Regions from separate parts of the Streptomyces sp. NPDC030814 genome, predicted to be linked through region 3. Evidence: riboswitches for the same ligand, from Rfam matches in the RefSeq annotation. Region 3 holds a riboswitch; each other region holds the start of a gene.
What was found. Region 3 has a riboswitch for cyclic di-AMP ahead of ACZ43N_RS05230 (M23 family metallopeptidase). Riboswitches for the same ligand answer to the same signal wherever they lie in the genome.
Positions count from the first base shown of each region.

Region 1: it holds a riboswitch for cyclic di-AMP, as region 3 does, so the genes downstream of both, ACZ43N_RS00460 (M23 family metallopeptidase) here and ACZ43N_RS05230 (M23 family metallopeptidase) in region 3, are expected to answer to the same signal.
Region 2: it holds a riboswitch for cyclic di-AMP, as region 3 does, so the genes downstream of both, ACZ43N_RS28215 (transglycosylase family protein) here and ACZ43N_RS05230 (M23 family metallopeptidase) in region 3, are expected to answer to the same signal.
Region 4: it holds a riboswitch for cyclic di-AMP, as region 3 does, so the genes downstream of both, ACZ43N_RS19310 (C40 family peptidase) here and ACZ43N_RS05230 (M23 family metallopeptidase) in region 3, are expected to answer to the same signal.

Region 1 is NZ_JBVIDX010000001.1:116,909-121,639, reverse strand. It holds gene ACZ43N_RS00470 (HPr family phosphocarrier protein) at 137-418, shown strand; gene ACZ43N_RS00465 (GntR family transcriptional regulator) at 609-1,313, opposite strand; gene ACZ43N_RS00460 (M23 family metallopeptidase) at 1,503-2,288, opposite strand; cyclic di-AMP (ydaO/yuaA leader) riboswitch at 2,301-2,476, opposite strand; gene ACZ43N_RS00455 (M16 family metallopeptidase) at 2,677-4,065, opposite strand; gene ACZ43N_RS00450 (M16 family metallopeptidase) at 4,062-4,731, opposite strand, start outside.
Region 2 is NZ_JBVIDX010000015.1:144,342-149,072, forward strand. It holds gene eno (phosphopyruvate hydratase) at 100-1,380, opposite strand; gene ACZ43N_RS28215 (transglycosylase family protein) at 1,801-2,481, opposite strand; cyclic di-AMP (ydaO/yuaA leader) riboswitch at 2,486-2,684, opposite strand; gene ACZ43N_RS28220 (transglycosylase family protein) at 2,867-3,886, opposite strand; gene ACZ43N_RS28225 (cytochrome P450 family protein) at 4,069-4,731, opposite strand, start outside.
Region 3 is NZ_JBVIDX010000002.1:394,165-398,895, forward strand. It holds gene ACZ43N_RS05225 (alpha-galactosidase) at 136-2,208, shown strand; cyclic di-AMP (ydaO/yuaA leader) riboswitch at 2,511-2,669, shown strand; gene ACZ43N_RS05230 (M23 family metallopeptidase) at 2,674-3,636, shown strand; gene ACZ43N_RS05235 (SGNH/GDSL hydrolase family protein) at 3,984-4,731, shown strand, end outside.
Region 4 is NZ_JBVIDX010000008.1:192,236-196,966, reverse strand. It holds gene ACZ43N_RS19330 (DUF397 domain-containing protein) at 1-16, opposite strand, end outside; gene ACZ43N_RS19325 (helix-turn-helix domain-containing protein) at 40-897, opposite strand; gene ACZ43N_RS19320 (ATP-binding protein) at 1,145-1,603, shown strand; gene ACZ43N_RS19315 (DUF6328 family protein) at 1,575-2,150, opposite strand; gene ACZ43N_RS19310 (C40 family peptidase) at 2,269-2,742, opposite strand; cyclic di-AMP (ydaO/yuaA leader) riboswitch at 2,746-2,944, opposite strand; gene ACZ43N_RS19305 (hypothetical protein) at 3,288-3,605, opposite strand; gene ACZ43N_RS19300 (ATP-dependent Clp protease proteolytic subunit) at 3,613-4,254, opposite strand.

The DNA of each region.
Region 1 (4,731 bases), on a different contig from region 3:
GGGGAAACACAACAGCCGGTGCGCGGTCAGGCCGTGGGCCCGTTCCGGTGACGCTTCACGATATGGGAAACTGGTCTAGACAACCCGGTCTAGACCTCTTCGAGATACCCGAGACACACCTGAAGGGCAGCATCACATGGCTGAGCGCCGCGTCAACGTCGGCTGGGCCGAGGGCCTCCACGCCCGCCCCGCTTCCATCTTCGTCCGGGCCGCCACGGCCTCCGGTATCCCCGTGACGATCGCCAAGGCGGACGGCAACCCCGTCAACGCCGCTTCCATGCTGGCGGTCCTGGGTCTGGGCGCCCAGGGCGGCGAGGAGATCGTCCTCGCCTCCGACGCGGAGGGCGCGGACGCCGCGCTCGACCGTCTGGCGAAGCTCGTCGCCGAGGGGCTCGAGGAGCTTCCCGAGACGGTCTGACCCGCGCGACAAAGGCCTGAAAGGCCGCTCGCGGCAGCACTGAAGGGCTCGTCCGATTTATCGGGCGGGCCCTTCGTATTTCCATGGGAAGCGGCGCCGGTAAATCGGTCTGCGGCGTCGGGAAATCCGTCTGCGGGCAGCAGAAATAACGCCCCTCCAATTCACGCCTTCTTTGTATACGGCCCTCGTGTTAATGCCGCAGACTCGGCATGTTTACGGGTTGTTGCGAAGTCCTCACACGGTCCTGCCGCTCCGCCGCGGCGGGCCGGCCGGGAAAGCGCAGCCGGTGCGCCGAGGTCGCGCGCTCCGTGTGCTGGGCGGTGATCGTCCGCGCGCGCTCGCTGTCGCCGCGCGCCACGGCGTCCACGATGCCGCCGTGCTCCGCCCAGGACTCCACGGGGTTGGCCGGCGCCTCGACCGCGTACATCCAGGCGATCTTGTGCCGCAGCTGGGCGAGCGTCGAGGTCAGGGCGGGGCTCCCGGAGGCCTGGGCGAGCGTCTCGTGGAACCAGCCGCCCAGGGAGCGCAGATCCTCGCTGCCGCCCCGTCTGGCCCGCTCCTGGCCCAGCCTGACCAGGCCGCGCAGGACCTTGAGGTGTGCCTCCGTGCGCCGCTGGGCGGCGCGGGCGGCACCGAGAGGCTCCAGCAGCATGCGCATCTCCAGCAGGTCGGCGGCCTCCTGCTCGGTCGGCTCGGCGACGCACGCGCCCGCGTGCCGGCGGGTCACCACGAAGCCTTCGGCCTCCAGCGTGCGCAGTGCCTCGCGCACGGGGACGCGGCTGACGCCGTAACGGCGCGCGAGCAGTTCCTCGGTGAGACGGCTGCCGCGCTCGTAGACACCCGCGACGATGTCATCACGGATCGCCGTGCATACCGAGTGCGCCGGAATACGCATGACCGACCTCCGCCTTAATCCCCGTGAAACGTCCTTGATTGACGTGTGTTCAGGCGACTCTATTGCAGCGAGCCGGAATTTCCGATGGCAGGCCGGAATCCATGGATATTTTTTGGACAGGAGGTGCCCCACAACAAGGAAAGCCCCGGCTCGGTGAGCCGGGGCCTCCTGAGGCGGGTGACGCTTTCGTCAGACGTTCACACCGTGCGAGCGCAGGTACGCGACGGGGTCGATGTCCGAGCCGTACTCGGCCGACGTGCGGGCCTCGAAGTGCAGGTGCGGGCCGGTGACGTTGCCGGTCGCCCCGGAGAGGCCGATCTGCTGACCGGCGGTGACCGTCTGGCCGACGGAGACGGCGATGGACGACAGGTGGCCGTACTGGGTGTAGGTGCCGTCGTTCATCTTGATCACGACGTTGTTGCCGTACGCGCCGCCCCAGCCGGCCTCGACGACGGTGCCGGCGCCCACCGCGAGGACGGCCGTGCCTGAGGCGGCGTGGAAGTCGACACCGGTGTGGCTGCCGGAGGACCAGACGGCGCCGCCGGACTTGTAGCCGGTGGAGATGTAGGAGCCGCTGATGGGGGCGACGTAGGAGTTGAGGCGCTTGCGCTCGGCCGCGCGGGCGGCACGTGCCTTGATCTCCTCGCGCTCCTTGGCGGCGGCGCGCTCCTGCTCGGCCTTCTCGGCGGCGGCCTTGCGGGCCTCCTCCTGTGCCTTCTGCTTGACGGCGGCCACTTCTGCGGCCTGCTGCTGGGCGGCGGCCTGGGCGTCGACCTGCTCGGCGACCGTGTCCCCGAGGACGATGATCTGGTTCAGTCCGGTCTGCTCGGGCGCGGGCTCCGCGGCGAGCGCCGGGACGGCCACGGTGCCGACGACACCGGTGGTGGTGAGAGCGGCGACGCCCACGGTCCTCGTGGTCGTGCGCTTCACTCGGCCGGGACGGCGGTGTTTCCCGGGAGCGCGGGTGAACCCCATGGAGTGGCTGATCCTTTCCTTCCCTCTCGCCTACCGGGTTAGCTGACGGGTTCGGAGCAGGAAGGTCTCCTACGGACACCCCTCGTTTCGCGAAGCTCGCGAAGGGCACCCGATTCACCCCAGGGACTGCGGTTGGGTCCCCGGCTCCCCTGGCTCGCGCCGTACGGGGGACTCGGCGATGACTGTCCGGTGCCGCGGATGCGGCGAACTGCTGGCGAACAGCCGGACCGACGCTAAGCGGGTCGCCTCCGAAATAACAAACGCATCACGGGTTTTGTAGCGTACGCCACAGGGCAGACGTGCAACCTCCCCCATGAATAGGGACAAACAGGGCCCCGGCGACTCTTCCGTCACCGGGGCCCTCGGTCTCCCGTCTGCGCGCCGGTCTCTACTCGGCGGGTACGACGGTGACTTCACCGATGCCGAGGGCCCTGACCGGCTCCTCGATCTGCGCGGCGTCACCGACGAGGACGGTCACCAGACGGTCCACCGGGAAGGCGCTCACGACGGCCGCGGTGGCCTCCACGGTGCCGGTGGCGGCGAGCTGTCGGTACAGCGTCGACTGGTAGTCGTCCGGCAGGTGCTGCTCGACCTGGTCGGCCAGTGTGCTCGCCACGGCCGCCGCCGTCTCGAACTTGAGGGGGGCGACCCCGACGAGGTTCTGCACGGCGACGTCCCGCTCGGCGTCCGTCAGCCCCTCCGCGGCGAGCGTGCGCAGCACCGTCCACAGGTCGTCGAGCGCCGGACCGGTGTTCGGTGTGTCGACGGAACCGCTGATGGCGAGCATCGAGACACCGGAGCCGTCGGGTGCCGAGCGCAGCACCTGGCCGAACGCGCGCACGCCGTAGGTGTAGCCCTTCTCCTCGCGCAGGACGCGGTCCAGACGGGAGGTGAGGGTGCCGCCGAGGCAGTAGGTGCCGAGCACCTGGGCCGGCCACACCCGGTCGTGCCGGTCGACGCCCACACGGCCGATGAGCAGCTGCGTCTGGACGGCGCCGGGGCGGTCCACGATGATGACGCGCCCGGTGTCGTCGGCGCTCACCGGCGGCACGGGGCGGGGCTTGGCCGGAGAGCCCGTCCAGGCGCCCAGGGTGTCGCCGAGCAGCGCGTCGAGGTCGACTCCGGTGAGGTCGCCGACGACCACGGCGGTGGCCGTCGCCGGGCGGACATGCCGCTCGTAGAAGGCGCGTACGGCCGCGGAGTCGATGCGCGCGACGGTCTCCTCGGTGCCCTGACGCGGGCGCGACATGCGGGAGCCCGCGGGGAACAACCGCTTGTAGAGCTCCTTGGCGGCCCGGCGGCCCGGGTTGGCGGTCTCGTGGGGGATCTCGTCGAGCCGGTTGGCCACGAGCCGCTCGATCTCGCTGTCCGCGAACGCCGGGGCCCGCAGTGCGTCGGCGAGCAGGCCGAGCGCCTTCCCCAGCCGCGACACGGGGACTTCGAGGGAGAGGCGTACGCCGGGGTGGTCGGCGTGCGAGTCGAGGGTGGCGCCGCACCGCTCCAGCTCGGCCGCGAACTCCTCGGCGGAGTGCTTGTCGGTGCCCTCGGAGAAGGCCCTCGTCATGATGGTGGCGACGCCGTCGAGGCCGGCGGGCTCGGCGTCCAGGGGGGCGTCGAGGAGCACCTCGACGGCGACGACCTGCTGGCCGGGACGGTGGCAGCGGAGCACCGTCAGGCCGTTGTCCAGGGTGGCGCGCTCGGGCGCGGGGAATGCCCAGGGCCTGGCCTCGCCGGCCTGGGGCTGCGGGTGGAAGTCCATGGTCGCGAGCTCGGTCACTTCGCCGACTCCTCGGTCTCGTCGGTGGTTGCGTCGGCGTCCGTCGCCGGGGTCTCGGCCTCGGCGGCCTCCTCGTCGGCTTCGTCGCCGGCGACGGGCTCGTAGACGAGCACCACGCGGTTGTCGGGCCGCAGGCGCGCCTGGGCGACCTCCCGGACCTCCTCGGCGGTCACGTCGAGCACACGGTCGACGGCGGTCAGGGCCAGCTTGGGGTCGCCGAACAGGACCGCGTAGCGGCACAGTTCGTCGGCGCGGCCCGCGACCGTGCCGAGCCGGTCCAGCCATTCGCGCTCCAACTGGGCCTGGGCGCGCTCCATCTCCTCGGCCGTGGGGCCCTCCGCGGCGAATCGGGCGAGCTCCTCGTCGACGGCGGCCTCGATGACGGGCACCTCGACGTCGCCGGAGGTCTTCACGTCCATCCACGCCAGGGAGGGGGAGCCGACCAGACGCAGCAGGCCGAAGCCGGCCGTCACCGCCGTGCGGTCTCGGCGTACGAGCCGGTTGTAGAGGCGGGAGGACTCCCCGCCGCCGAGGATGGCGAGGGCCAGGTCGGCCGCGTCGCACGCGCGCGTGCCGTCCTCCGGCAGGCGGTAGGCGGCCATCAACGCGCGCGCGGGCACCTTCTCCTCGATGATCTCGCGCCGCTGCTCACCGATGACGTCGGGC
Region 2 (4,731 bases), on a different contig from region 3:
GCCCTTGCTGTGCCCGTGGTCCGCGGAGCGGACGTGGGGAAGGACCGGTCAGCCCTTGCTGTGCCCGTGGTCCGCGGAGCGGACGTGGGGAAGGACCGGTCAGCCCTTGAAGCGCGGGAAGGCGCTGCGGCCGGCGTACACCGCGGCGTCGTCGAGGATCTCCTCGATGCGCAGGAGCTGGTTGTACTTGGCGACGCGGTCCGAGCGGGCCGGGGCGCCGGTCTTGATCTGGCCGCAGTTCACGGCGACGGCGAGGTCGGCGATGGTGACGTCCTCGGTCTCGCCGGAGCGGTGGGACATCATGCACTTGAAGCCGTTGCGCTGGGCCAGCTCGACGGCGTCCAGGGTCTCGGTGAGCGAGCCGATCTGGTTGACCTTGACGAGCAGCGCGTTCGCCGCGCCCTCCTCGATGCCGCGGGCGAGGCGCTCGGGGTTGGTGACGAACAGGTCGTCGCCGACGAGCTGCACCTTGTCGCCGAGGCGCTCGGTGATGGTCTTCCAGCCGTCCCAGTCGTCCTCGAACAGCGGGTCCTCGATGGAGACGAGCGGGTACGCGTCGACGAGCTCCGCGTAGTAGTCCGTCATTTCGGCGGCGGAGCGCTCCTTGCCCTCGAAGACGTACACGCCGTCCTTGTAGAACTCGGAGGCGGCGACGTCGAGCGCCAGGGCGATCTGCTCGCCGGGGGTGTAGCCGGCCTCGTTGACGGCCTCGAGGATGAGGTCGAGGGCGGCGCGGTTGGAGTCCAGGTTCGGGGCGAAGCCGCCCTCGTCGCCGAGGCCGGTGTTCAGGCCCTTGCGCTTCAGCACCTTCTTGAGGGTGTGGTAGACCTCGGCGCCCCAGCGCAGGGCCTCGGAGAAGGACTCCGCGCCGATCGGGGCGATCATGAACTCCTGGATGTCCACGTTGGTGTCGGCGTGCGAGCCGCCGTTCAGGATGTTCATCATCGGAACGGGCAGCAGGTGCGCGTTCGGGCCGCCCAGGTAGCGGAAGAGCGGGAGGTCGCTGGCCTCGGAGGCGGCGTGGGCGACGGCGAGGGAGACACCGAGGATGGCGTTGGCGCCGAGGGAGCCCTTGTTGTCGGTGGCGTCCAGGTCGAACATGGCCTGGTCGATCAGGCGCTGCTCGGTGGCGTCGTAGCCGACCAGCTCCGGGCCGATCTGCTCGATCACGGCGAGGACGGCCTTCTCGACGCCCTTGCCGAGGTAGCGGTTGGGGTCGCCGTCACGGAGCTCGATGGCCTCGAAGGCGCCCGTGGAGGCGCCGGACGGGACGGCGGCACGACCGGTGCTGCCGTCGTCGAGGCCGACCTCGACCTCGACCGTGGGGTTGCCTCGGGAGTCCAGGATTTCCCGGGCTACGACGACGTCGATGGACGGCACGAGCATCTCCTTCTTGGGATGTGACGCATTGGTGCGGGGCCGCGAGGGCCATGCGACTAGAGCCTAACCGCCCCGGGGCCGTCGGCAGCCGACCGACCGTCCCGTGGACAGACAGACCGTACCCATTGTTTCGGCTCGGAACAAAGGGGGGTGGGCGGGAAAGTGAACAGAAGGGGGAGCGACGGCGGTCCGGGGCACGAAAAACCCCGCCCCGGTGCGTACGGGGGAATGCGCACCGGGGCGGGGGGCCCGTGGGGACGGGGGACGGCCCTCACGAGGTCCTCACAAAGGAGGACACGGCCGTGAGCGGGCCACGGTTCAGCCGGGGAGCGGCCATTTTTTCGGCCCGGCCGAACCGGTGTCCCGGCCCGGCCGCGGCGGACCCATGGGCCCGGCCGCGGCGACCGTCGGGACCGGCCGTCAGCTCAGGTGGAGCTGCTGGCCGGGGTAGATGAAGTCGGCGTCGTCGATGATGTCCTTGTTCAGCTCGAAGAGCTTCTCCCAGCCACCCTTGACGTTCTTCTTCGCGGCGATGCTGCTGAGGGTGTCACCGCTGACGACCTTGTACTCTCCGTCGCCCTTCTTGACCTTCTTGCCGGTCGGGGTCTCGACGGTGGCGCGCCCGGAGGAACGCGAGGCGCGGGTGTCCTGGGTGCTCTCCTGCGAGGAAGAGGAGGAGGACTCCGAGCCGGAGTTGCCCGAGGAGGCGGCGGCGCCGTCGTACGAGGCGCTGGACAGGCCCTTGCCGCAGACCGGCCAGGCACCCTTGCCCTGGCTCGCGAGAACCTTCTCGGCGACGGCGATCTGCTGCGCCTTGGTGGCCTGGTCGGCGGTGGAGGCGTACTGCGTGCCGCCGTACCCGGCCCAGGTGGAGGCCGAGAACTGCAGCCCGCCGTAGTAGCCGTTGCCGGTGTTGATGGACCAGTTGCCACCGGACTCGCACTGGGCGACGGCGTCCCACTCGGATGCGGTGGCGGCGGAGGCGCTGCCGGCCGCCATCAGCGGGACGGCGATCGCGGCGGCGCCGGTGACACCGGCGACGGCGATGGCGCGGGCGGTCTTGGACGGACGGCGGTGCTTGCCCTTGCTGGAAGACAGCATGGAGTGATCCCCTCACCGACGCCTACGAGGTGAGCTGTCGGGTTCGGGCCGGTTGAGTTGCCCGGCCGCATCCGCTCGCCTCCCGGCTCACGTATGCGGCTTCACCCCGAGCCGGTGCCGGCGGTCTGACCCCGAAGGGCCTCAACCGCCGGACCCGGCGCAAACCTTGGGTCCCCCGCTCCTGCCTACGGCGCTTGACGCGACGACTGTTCCGAGCGGCCGTCGGCAGGATTCGGCGTGACGACCGCAAGGGCCCGCTGTGGCGAGCGGTCACGACCGTAAACACGTGATTCGCCGAATTTCAAAGACGATCAGGGGGTCTGTGATTCATCTCCCACCGAGATCAAAACGGGCATTAACGGGCGAACCATGACCGGAACTGCCGCTACTTTTCGCCCGTTTCGGCACTGACTTCCAGGGTCTGACCGGGAAGGATGAGGTCCGGGTCGGTTCCGACCGTGCGCTCGTTCTCGGCGTACAGCTCCCGCCACCCGCCGCTCACCTCAAGGGAGTCGGCGATGGCCGTCAGGCTGTCCCCGGGGCGGACGGTGTACGAGCCGTCGACGGCCTCGCGGGAGGCGTCGCCGCCACGGGAGGCGTGCCGGCCCGAGGAGGTGTCGCCGCGCGAGCCGGCCGCGTCGGTGTCGACACCCTCCTCCGCGCTCGCGCCACGGTGACGACCGGTGCCGGCATCCGCGTCATCGCTGGTGGAAGGGGTATCGGTCCGCGTGGAGTTGCCCGAGTCACCGCGGCGGGCGTCGGCCGTGGAGGAGCTGCCGGATTCCCGCGACCCGCCACTGCGGTCGGAGTCCGAGATGTCGACGGAGTCCCCTGCGCCCGCGTCGGCCTTGGCGGAACCCTCGGCGGTATCCGAGGACGAGTCGACCGAACCGGGCGAACCGGATGGGTCGGAGGAATCCGATGAGTCGTCGGACTTGGTGGAGTTACGGGATGAGCCGGATGAATCGGACGAATCGCCTGAACCGGACGAATCTTCCGCGACGCCGGTGTCCACGTCGGCCGAGGTGGAGTCGCCGTCGAGGTTGTGGAGGAGTCCGCAGGTGGACCAGACGCCGACACCCTGGTCGGCGAGGATCCTCTCGGCGACCGCGATTTGCTGCGAACGGCTGGCCTGGTCGGGGCTGGTCGCGTAACTGAGGCCGCCGTACTTCTCCCAGTTGGACTGGGAGATCTGGAGGCCGCCGTAGCGCCCGTTCCCGGTGTCCGCGCTCCAGGAACCGCCGCTCTCGCACTCCGCCACCTGGTCCCAGGTGGTTCCGCTGGCCGCGCTCGCGCCGGTGGCGCCGAGGAGCGGGATCGCGATCGCGGAGCCGGTCACTCCGGCCGCCACGAGGAGTGCCGGAGCCTGACGGGGGCGACGGTGACGACCGTTCCCGGAGAGCATGCGATTGCCTTTCACGCGACAGCAGTGAGCTGCGCGAAGGATGTGACCAACCTTCGCACTGCCGTGTGAACGTAGCCGCAGACGATCAGTTGTCACAAGTTAATGCAGCGGAGATCACGTGAAGATCACGAACTTGAGGGTGTGTCATGTTCTGCCGCTGTTCCGGGTACCGTACGCGCCGTTCAACCGCCCTGACGCGGTGTGAATTCGACCGGAAGCGTGCGCAATCCACGCATGATGAGCCCGCCGCGCCAGCGCAGGTCGGACGGATCGGCCGCGAGCCGCAGATCGGGCAGACGGGTGAGGAGTGTGGCCAGCGCAGTCTGCCCCTCCAGCCGGGCCAGGGGCGCGCCCAGGCAGTAGTGGATGCCGTGGCCGTAGCCGAGGTGCTGGTTGTCACGGCGGGAGAGGTCGAGGGTGTCGGGGTCGGCGAAGCGGGCCGGGTCACGGTCGGCCGCCGCGAGTACCACGAGCACGGGGTCGCCGGGGGCGATGTCCTGCCCGCCGATGGTCAGCGGCTGCGTGGCGAACCGCCAGGTGGCGAGCTCCACGGGGCCGTCGTAGCGGAGGAGTTCCTCGACGCCGGTCTCCAACAGGCCCCTTCCGCCCGCGGCGAGGGAGGCCTGGAGTCGGGCGCGCTGCTCGGGGTGCGTGAGGAGGGCGTAGGTGCCGTTGCCGATGAGGTTGACGGTGGTCTCGAACCCGGCGAACAGAAGGATGAAGGCCATGGCGGCGGCCTCGTTCTCGGTGAGGTGCTCACCGTGGTCCGAGGCCCGGATGAGACCGGAGATGAGGTCCTCGCCGGGGGTGGGTTCGGCGGGGAGCGCCTCGCGCTTGCGATGGAT
Region 3 (4,731 bases):
GCGTACCGCAATGAGTTGTCCACAGGCGCTCACGGCGGGGCCGGAGGCGGTTTTCCACAGGCGGCGGGGCGCCCGCGCGGCGACCTGCAATGATGTTGGAGCACGATCGCGCCTGTTCGAATTTGTGAGGCCTTGATGTTGGACATCGCCACGGACGGCCGGACCTGGCTTCTCGCGGGCCCCCGGAGCAGCTACGCCCTGCGGCTCACCCAGAACGACGAGCTGTTGCACCTGCACTGGGGTCCGAGGATCACCCTCGCCGAGGCCGAGGAGCTGGGCGGCCGGCAGGAGTTGCCCTACTGGCCTTTCGAGGCCCCCGTCGACGGACATGAGGAGTACCCCGTCGAAGGCGGCCCCCGCTTCACCCGCCCTGCCCTCTCGGTCCGCACCGAGGAGCGGCGCGGTACCGAGTGGACCTTCCAGGAGTACGAGGCGGACGGTGACGAGCTGCGCCTGCGGTTCGCCGACGACGGTCTGCGGATCACGCTGCACTACCGGATGCGCGACGACATCGTGGAACGCTGGGTGACCCTCGCCAACGAGGGGCCGGCCGTGGAGCTGCTGAGGGCCGACTCGGCGACCTGGACGCTGCCCCGCCGCGAGGAGAGCTGGCGACTGTCCCAGCTGCACGGCCGGTGGGCGGCTGAGTCCCGGCTGGTGCGCGGCGAGCTCACCTACGGCGAGAAGGTCATCGGCAGCCGCCGCGGCCACACCGGGCACCAGCACCTGCCCTGGGTCGCCCTCGACACCGACGCCACCGAGGAGCACGGCGAGGTCTACGGCTGCGCCCTCGGCTGGTCGGGCTCCTGGCGGATCGCCGTGGCCCAGTTGCCGGACGCGCGGGTGCAGATCACCGGCGGCGCCGGGTACGACGAGGCGGGCCTGCTGCGGCTGGAGCCGGGGGAGACGTTCACCGCGCCCGTCTTCGCCGGACTGTGGAGCGACCGCGGCCACGGCGGGGCGAGCCGGGCCTGGCACGCCTACCAGCGGGCGTACGTCATCCCGGACGCCGACCAGGACCGGCCGGTGCTGTTCAACTCGTGGGAGGCCACCGAGTTCGACATCTCGGAGGAGCAGCAGAGGGCGCTCGCGCAGCGGGCGGCGGCCATCGGTGTCGAGCTGTTCGTGGTCGACGACGGCTGGTTCGGGGCGCGCACCAGCGACCGGGCCGGACTCGGTGACTGGACGCCCAACCCGGACCGCTTCCCCGCGGGCCTGAAGCCGCTCGCCGACCAGGTGCACGCCCTCGGGATGCAGTTCGGTATCTGGGTCGAGCCCGAAATGGTCAACCCGGACAGCGAGCTGTACCGGGCGCACCCCGACTGGGCACAGTTCCAACCGGGACGAAAGCGGACGGAATTCCGCAATCAGCTGGTGCTCAACCTCGCTCGGCCGGACGTCCAGGAGTATCTGTGGGAGAAGCTGGACACCCTGCTCTCCAGTGCCCCGATCGACTATGTGAAGTGGGACTTCAACCGCTGCTTCACGGACGCGGGCTGGCCCGGTGAGCCGTACCCGCAGAAGCTGTGGGTCGAGCACGTGCACGCCTTCTACGCCCTGCTGGACCGGCTGCGGGCCGCTCACCCCGGCGTCGCCTTCGAGTCGTGCTCGGGTGGGGGCGGCCGGATCGACTTCGGGGTCATGTCGCGGACCGACCAGGTGTGGACCTCCGACAACACCGACCCGCTGGACCGGCTCGCCATCCAGCACGGGTTCAGCCACATCCATCCGGCGCGGGTCATGGCCGCCTGGGTGACGGACAGTCCGAACAACCAGCTCAACGGCCGGGTCAGCTCCCTGCGTTTCCGCTTCGTCAGCGCCATGGCGGGTGTGCTCGGCGTCGGCGGCGACCTGACGAAATGGAGCGAGGAGGAGCTGGCCGAGGCGCGCGAGTGGGTGGAGCTGTACAAGGAGATCAAGCCCGTCGTGCAGCGCGGCGACCTCTACCGGCTGCGCCCGCCGAGCGGAGGGCTGAGCGCCGTGCAGTACGTCCACGGTGACGAGGTGGTCGTCCTCGCATGTCTCCAGGCCCAGCACTACGGCGAGCCGTTGCCGCCGCTCCGGCTGCGCGGCCTCGACCCCGCGAAAACCTATGAATGCCGTGAAACGGGCGAAACGTACGGAGGGGCGGTGCTGTTGCACCACGGTCTGCGGACGGGGCTGCGCGGTGACCTCGACGCGACGGTTGTCCGTCTGCGTCGCACTTGAGCGACTTGTCCGAAATGATGCCGTTAATCCAACTAGCCCTGGAATAAAGACTACTGAGGCGTAGGCGCGTGAGCAGCGTCATACCCGTGACGCACTGTCGCCGCCATGTTCATGTAATCTGCACGCTTTTTCAGGGCGGTTGGAAATGGAGATACGGCACTCCTTTACGGAGCGTAATCGGGATTCGGTGTAAGGATCACGCAGGGAGACGCCCGGGAAATGCCGATGGTTGTCTCTGTGGGGACAAGTCGCTTACGTTCAGCCTCGATCCGGACGGACGCCCAATCCTGCCGCCGACCGGAGCCGCGTACCGACCCGATCCACGGCAGGAGCGGGGGACCCACAGGAAGTACCGCCTGTTCCGGTCTCCGGAACGGCTAGGGGTAAAGCCGGGCGCAAGCCCGGCCGGGCATCTCCAGTCCGCACCCGACAGCTCACCTCGCAGGCGCCGGAGAGGAATTCGCCATGCCCGCGAAGGGTAAGCATCGCCGTCCCAAGTCCCAGCGCTTCACCCGCTCGATCGCCGTCGCCGGAACCGGTGGAGCCGCGCTCGCACTGCCCCTGATGGGGGCCGCCGGCGCCCATGCCGCGACCCCCACGGCCGCCGTTTCCGGGGTTTCCGAGAAGACGGTCACGGCCGCCCCCGAGAAGGCCGTCGGCAAGCAGTCCGCCGCCAAGAAGAAGACGACCAGGACCTACACGGTGAAGGCCGGCGACTACCTCGCCAAGATCGCGGACGAGCAGGACGTCCGGGGCGGCTGGAAGCGGCTCTACTCGGACAACCGTTCCGCGATCGGCTCCGACCCCTCGCTCATCCACCCGGGTCTGAAGCTCGTCATCGGCGGCAAGTCCGCTTCGGGCGCGCCGTCGCACTCGTCGACGAAGACACGGTCGTCACAGTCGTCGACGAAGACCCGGTCGTCGCAGCCGTCCAAGCCCTCCACGGCGTCGAAGACCTCCCAGTCCACGACGAAGGAGACGACGGGTACGTCCGCCGGTCAGGCCGCCGAGTCCAGCAGCTCCGGCTTCACCCTGCCCATCCAGGGCGCCACCGTCGGTACCGCTTACAAGACCGCAGGCAGCATGTGGTCCAGTGGCTACCACACCGGTGTCGACTTCGTGGCCCCGACCGGCACAAGCCTCAAGGCCGTGGGCGCGGGCACCGTCGTCTCGGCCGGCTGGGGCGGCGCGTACGGCAACCAGGTCGTCATCAGGCTCGCCGACGGCTACTACGCCCAGTACGCCCACCTGTCCTCGATCGGCGTCTCCGCCGGCCAGTCCGTCAGCGGCGGTCAGCAGATCGGCCTCTCGGGTGCCACCGGCAATGTCACCGGCCCGCACCTGCACTTCGAGATCCGTACGACGCCCGACTACGGCTCGGACATCGACCCGCTGGCCTACCTGCGGTCGAAGGGCGTCAGCGTCTGACGAGCAGCGCACCCCCGGCTCAGTGCCGACGAAGGCCGGACCCCGCGGTTGGGGTCCGGCCTTCGTCGTGCCCGGGCTGGGCGAGAAGCCGGGCCGCGCAGCCGGAGCGGCGGCGACGGTCCGCCGCGGGCATTTCGCCTTCCGGACGACCTGGAGTCACTTCCGGATCCAGGACTTCCGGGTATGGAGGTATGGAGGCTGTCCTGACCTGGCGTATTCCTGGATTGATCGATTCTTGAAGCGTGGTCTATCTCACCGCCCGTCAACCCCTTATTACGGTCGCGTAGGTCACATACGAAGGTGAATCATGTGCCGATGTGGCAGACGATTCGAAGAACAGCAGATCAGTGATCGGGTCGTACGTGGCGGTGGGGGACAGCTTCACCGAGGGCGTCGGCGACCCCGGCCCCGACGGGGCGTTCGTCGGTTGGGCGGACCGGTTCGCGGTGCTTCTCGCGGACCGGGTGCCCGAGGGCGACTTCAAGTACACCAATCTCGCGGTGCGGGGAAAGCTCCTCGACCAGATCGTCGAGGACCAGGTGCCGAGGGCTCTCGACCTCGCGCCCGATCTCATGTCCTTCTGCGCGGGCGGGAACGACATCATCCGGCCCGGCACCGACCCCGACGAGGTCGCCGAACGGTTCGAGCGGGCGGTGGCCCGGCTCACCTCGGCGATCGGCACCGTGATGGTGACCACCGGGTTCGACACGCGTGATGTGCCGGTGCTCAGGCATCTGCGGGGCAGGATCGCGACATACAACGGGCATGTGCGGGCGATCGCCGACCGGTACGGGTGCCCTGTGCTCGACCTGTGGTCGCTCAGGACCGTGCAGGACCGGCGCGCGTGGGACGACGACCGGTTGCACCTGTCGCCCGAGGGACACACGCGGGTCGCTCTGAGGGCCGGGCAGGTGCTCGGCCTGGAGGTGCCGGCGGACCCCGAGCAGCCGTGGCCGCCGCTGCCGCCGCGGGGGACGTTCGAGGTGCGCCGGGACAACATCCACTGGGCCCGGGAGTATCTCGTGCCGTGGATCGGACGGCGGTTGCGCGGGGAGTCGTCCGGTGACCATGTGTCGGCGAAGGGGGCACTGTCGC
Region 4 (4,731 bases), on a different contig from region 3:
GAGGCAGAGCTGACATGGCGCCTCCTGACGCGCCGGAAGCTAGCCCTGAGCCAGTCCGGCGATGTAATCCGACGATTCCTCGGGCGAAAGGGCGTGGATCTGAAGGGTGTTGAAGGCCTCGACATAAGCCCTGAGGTCTTCTTTCCGCTCGAGGTAGAGGCTACTCGTCAAGTGGTCGAGAACAACCACGTCCCAATCGGACGTGCTTCGAAATGAGAAAATCACGAAGGGTCCCGTGAGGCCGATGTGCGCCCCGGCAGTGAACGGCAACACCTGCAGCCTCACCTGGGGGAGGCGCGCCGCGTCGACCAGCCGCTCCAGCTGACGGGCCATGACCTCGGGTCCGCCGACCTCCCGCCGCAGAACGCCCTCGTCGAGCACGACGCTCAGCTCCATCGGGGGATGTCCGCGCAGGACGTCCTGCCGCGCGAGCCGCACTTCCACGAGCGCGTCGAGTTTGTCGTCTTCCAGCCCCTCCACAGCGGCCCGTGTCACCGCTCGGGCGTACTCGGGGATCTGCAACAGTCCCGGCACGACCGACGTCTCCAGGGTGCGCATCCCGCTGGCCTGCGACTCCAAACTGATGAAGTCGCGGTACGTCGGCGGCAGCACCCCGCGGTAGGCGTGCCACCAGTTGTGCCGCCCGCCACCGTCCTCGGAGCCGGCCAGCGCCAGCAGCAGTTCCCGTAACTCCGTGTCATCGACCGCGTACGCGTCGAGGAGCCTGCGTACGTCCGCCGGCTTCACCCCGCTGGCGCCCGTCTCGATCCGGCTCACCTTGGACTGGTGCCAGCCCACGAGATGGGCGGCCTGGATACTGGTGATGCCGACGCGGGTGCGCAGGAGGCGCAACTCGGCACCGAGCTTGCGGCGGCGCACCGCCGGACCGTACTGCATGGGGGTTCTCCTTCCGCCCGGCGCGCGAAGTCGGGTGACGGTAGAGGATGGCCCGAGAGGCCCCTCGAATACGGTCGGCCGTCGGAGAGTTCACCGCTTCGAGCGACAGATATATGCATATCTTGGTGGATCGCCACCCGTGACGGCCCAGGTAGTGGCAGTCTGGCGCGAAGCACCAGTCCGGGACCGTACTCGAATCATCCGCTCCCAGTCGGACACCGGTCCCGTGGGAAAGGGACGCCTCGCCATGGCAGATCACCAGGAAGCATCCGTCACTCTGCCGAGCGATCCCGCCTCGGTGTCCGCGGCCCGTAGATATGTCGCCACCGTGCTGGCCGAATGGGGTCTGCCGAGCGACACGGACATCGCGGACACCGTGCGCCTGATCGTGTCCGAACTCGCCACCAACGCCGTTCAGCACACCTTCGGTCAGTCACCCACGTTCACCGTGGACCTCGCCCTCGACCGGGACGAGCACCTGCACATCGGCGTCACGGACAGTCATCCCCGCTTCCCGAAACGTTTGCCCGCAGCCGTCCAGCAGGACAACGGGCGGGGGATGGTCATCATCCGCTGGCTGACCGCCGAGTGCGGCGGCAGGCTGAGCGTGAGACCCACGCGGGAGGGGGGCAAGACGGTGGCGATCGACCTTCCGTGGACCGTGCCCGTGCAGCCGGTCAGGACAGGCGGTCCGCAGGAGCCCTGACGGAGTCCTCCCTCTGCGGTGCGGGGACCGCCCCCTTGCGGCGGGGCGCCGGCATCGTCGTACGGCTGTCGCGGCCGGAGCGCCCAACGAGCTTCGGGAGCAGGCCCCACAGCAGCAGACAGCCGATGAGAGTGCCACCGCCGGCGGCGACGCCCGCGGCCCGGCCGAGTGTCACGTCCACGACGAGCAGTACCGATCCGGCGAAGGCCGGCATCAGCACCCACAGGCCGACGCTGGCCAGCCTGGAGGAGACCCGGACGATGGTGGGCTTGGCGTTCTGCTGGAAGAGCGAGCGGTGCAGGGCTGCCGGAGCCGTGAAGAGCGCCGCCGCGAGGACGGCGAGCAGCAGCGTCGTGACGTAGGTGGCGCGCTGGACCGCGTCGAGGTCCGGGAAACGCGGTGTGAAGGCCAACGTCAACAGGAACGCGAAGAGGATCTGCACCCCCGTCTGGGTGACCCGCAACTCCTGCAGCAACTCGGAGAAGTTGCGGTCGGCCCGTTCGAGAGGCGTCTCATTGCGATCGGGGCTGATGCGTTCGTCGGCCATGGCTGTACGGGTAACCATTCGGGCCCGTGTCACGCCTCCCGGGGAGGGGGCGGAGGATGGTTCGGGGTTACTCGGGAGCGGCCGAGGGGCGGCCGTCATGCCGGCCGCCCCCGATGGGTCAGCGGACCCGGCCGTACCAGACGCTCTTCGTCCAGATCTTCTGCAGCCGCACGACGTCACCCGTCTTCGGCGAGTGCCAGATCTTTCCCTTCCCTGCGTAGATACCGACGTGGTAGACGTTCGACCCCGAGTGGAAGAAGACGAGGTCTCCGAGCTTGCGGTTGCTCGCGGAGACGTGCTTCGTCTTGTTGTACTGCTGCTGGGCAGTACGGGGCAGCTTCTTGCCCGCCTTCTTGAACGAGTAGAGCGTCAGCCCTGAGCAGTCGAACCTGCTCGGGCCCGTCGCGCCGTACCGGTAAGGGGAGCCCTTCTTGGAAGCCGCGACCTTGAGTGCCTTCGACGCCACCGTGGCGGCCTCGGCATCGGCTGCGACGCCCGGGACCATGATGCTGCCGCCGACGGCGGCGATGGTGAGAGCCGAGGCCGTGCCGGCCCGGGTCAACAGCGACGGGACACGATTGAGCGCAGACATGCGCAACCCTTCGTCAGCCGCCTGTGAAGGATGACCTGTCGGATTCGGGCTGGCGAAGTTGCCCGGCCGCTGACGCGGCTTCACCCCAAGGGCTGCTCGGCCCGGTCATGGCGTGACCGTCCCGGCGACCCGTCGTGCTTGGGTCCTCCACTCCTGCCGATCCACTCCTGTCGACCGGTCATCCGGACGGCGGCAGGACTCGGCGTCCGCCCGGATCGCCCCGCCGCTGCGGCGGGGGCTTGTCGTCAGGAAGGGATCTTGACGCACGGAAGTCCGAAAATCCCAACGGAATCGGGGATTTGTGGTGTTACTCACCACTCGCCCGTTCGGGTGGACAGACCATTTTCGGCTGTTCTGTCCAAGGAGCCGAGGACGTCCGTACCAGCATCGGAACGACCGGTTCCGGCGCTCTCGTAGGTGCGGTGCGCAACTCGGGTACTCCTTTGGGCGGATGGGCCGATGGGTGGTTCCGCGTAGGCCGTCCGGTGGGCCGAAGCCCGGACCGGAGGTCCCGTCAGGAGTACGGCGGACGACCGGTGATCGGTTCAGGCGGGTGAGTCCTCGGGTTCCGGCGGAAGGGTGACCCGGGCCGCCCGGCGTTCCCCGTCCAGGACCCGCAGTGCTCGGGCGAGGGTGGGGGCGTGCAGTTCGCTCTCGCCACGTGTGTGCATCAGTTCGAGTGCGTCGCGCAGCGCCGTCGCCCTGGCGACGAGGGCCTGTGCGGCCCGCAGCCCGCGGTACGTGTCGCCGGGGCGGGCCGGATTGATCCGGCCCAGCAGGTCGACCACGTCCAGATAGCGGTCGATCAACTCCGCCTCGGCGCACGTCAGTGCGGGCAACGGCGGCAGCTCGGGGGGAAGCATCGGCGATTCACCTCGCGCCGGGGAGCGCCGACGAGCCCTTGCGGCCCGGCACGATGCGGTCCGCGAGGCCGTAGTCCACGGCTCCTCGCGCGTCGAGGAACGTGTCCCGCTCGATGTCGGTGCTGATCCGCTCGTGGCTCTGCCCGGTGTGCCGTACGAGCATCTCCTCCAGGCTCCGGCGGTTGCGCATCAACTCGTCCGCGTGGATCGCCAGATCGCTCGCCTGTCCGGTGACCGGCCCGGCCGGAGCCGGCTGATGGATCACCACCTGCGCGCCCGGCAGCACGGACCGCTTGCCGGGGGTGCCCGCCGCCAGCAGCACCGCGGCGGACGCCCCCGCCCGGCCGAGACAGACGGTCTCCACGTCGCAGGTGACGAACCGGATCGTGTCGTAGATGGCTGTCATCGCGCTGAACGAGCCGCCGGGGGAGTTGATGTAGAGGGAGATGTCCCGCTCCGGGGACTGGTACTCCAAGTGCATGAACTGTGCCATCACGTCGTTCGCCGACGTGTCGTCGATCTGCGTCCCGAGGAACACGATGCGCTCTTCCAGCAACTTCGCATACGGATCCATCGTTCGGTGACCCGCACTGGTGCGCTCGGTGAATTCGGGGAGCACCTGGCGGGCCGACGGGTGGTGCGCGGGCATGGGAGCCTCCTCTGATCGACAACTGTAAAAAATGTACAGGATGTACGTCTCTTGTCGGAGGGTGCTCGGCTGACAGCGAAAATCCCCGCGGGGCGCGGCTCCGCGGGGATCGGTCTCGGTGGGCGTCGGGTCAGTTGAGCGGGGCGGGGGCCGGGGTTGCGTAGAAGGTGACCGGGGCTGGCCGAGGCTCGCGGCGAGTTCGTTCAGGGCGTTCGCCACCTCGAGCGCCGAGACCCGCTGCGCGGCAGATGCGGGACTGGCTCTCGTCCGCGGTCCCGCTCCCGGCCGCTCGGGCCGGCCCTCCGGTGAACAGGGCCGTCCCCCACGCCGCCGTCCCTGTGCATCCGAGCGGTGCGCGTCTGGAAACGCTGGACATGATCTCCCCGTTCGACTGTCCTGGGCGCCTCCTGTTGGAGGTGGTCGTGATCGTACGAACGAACGGAACGTCGTGGGCGGAATGGGATCTTCTGCTCCGGG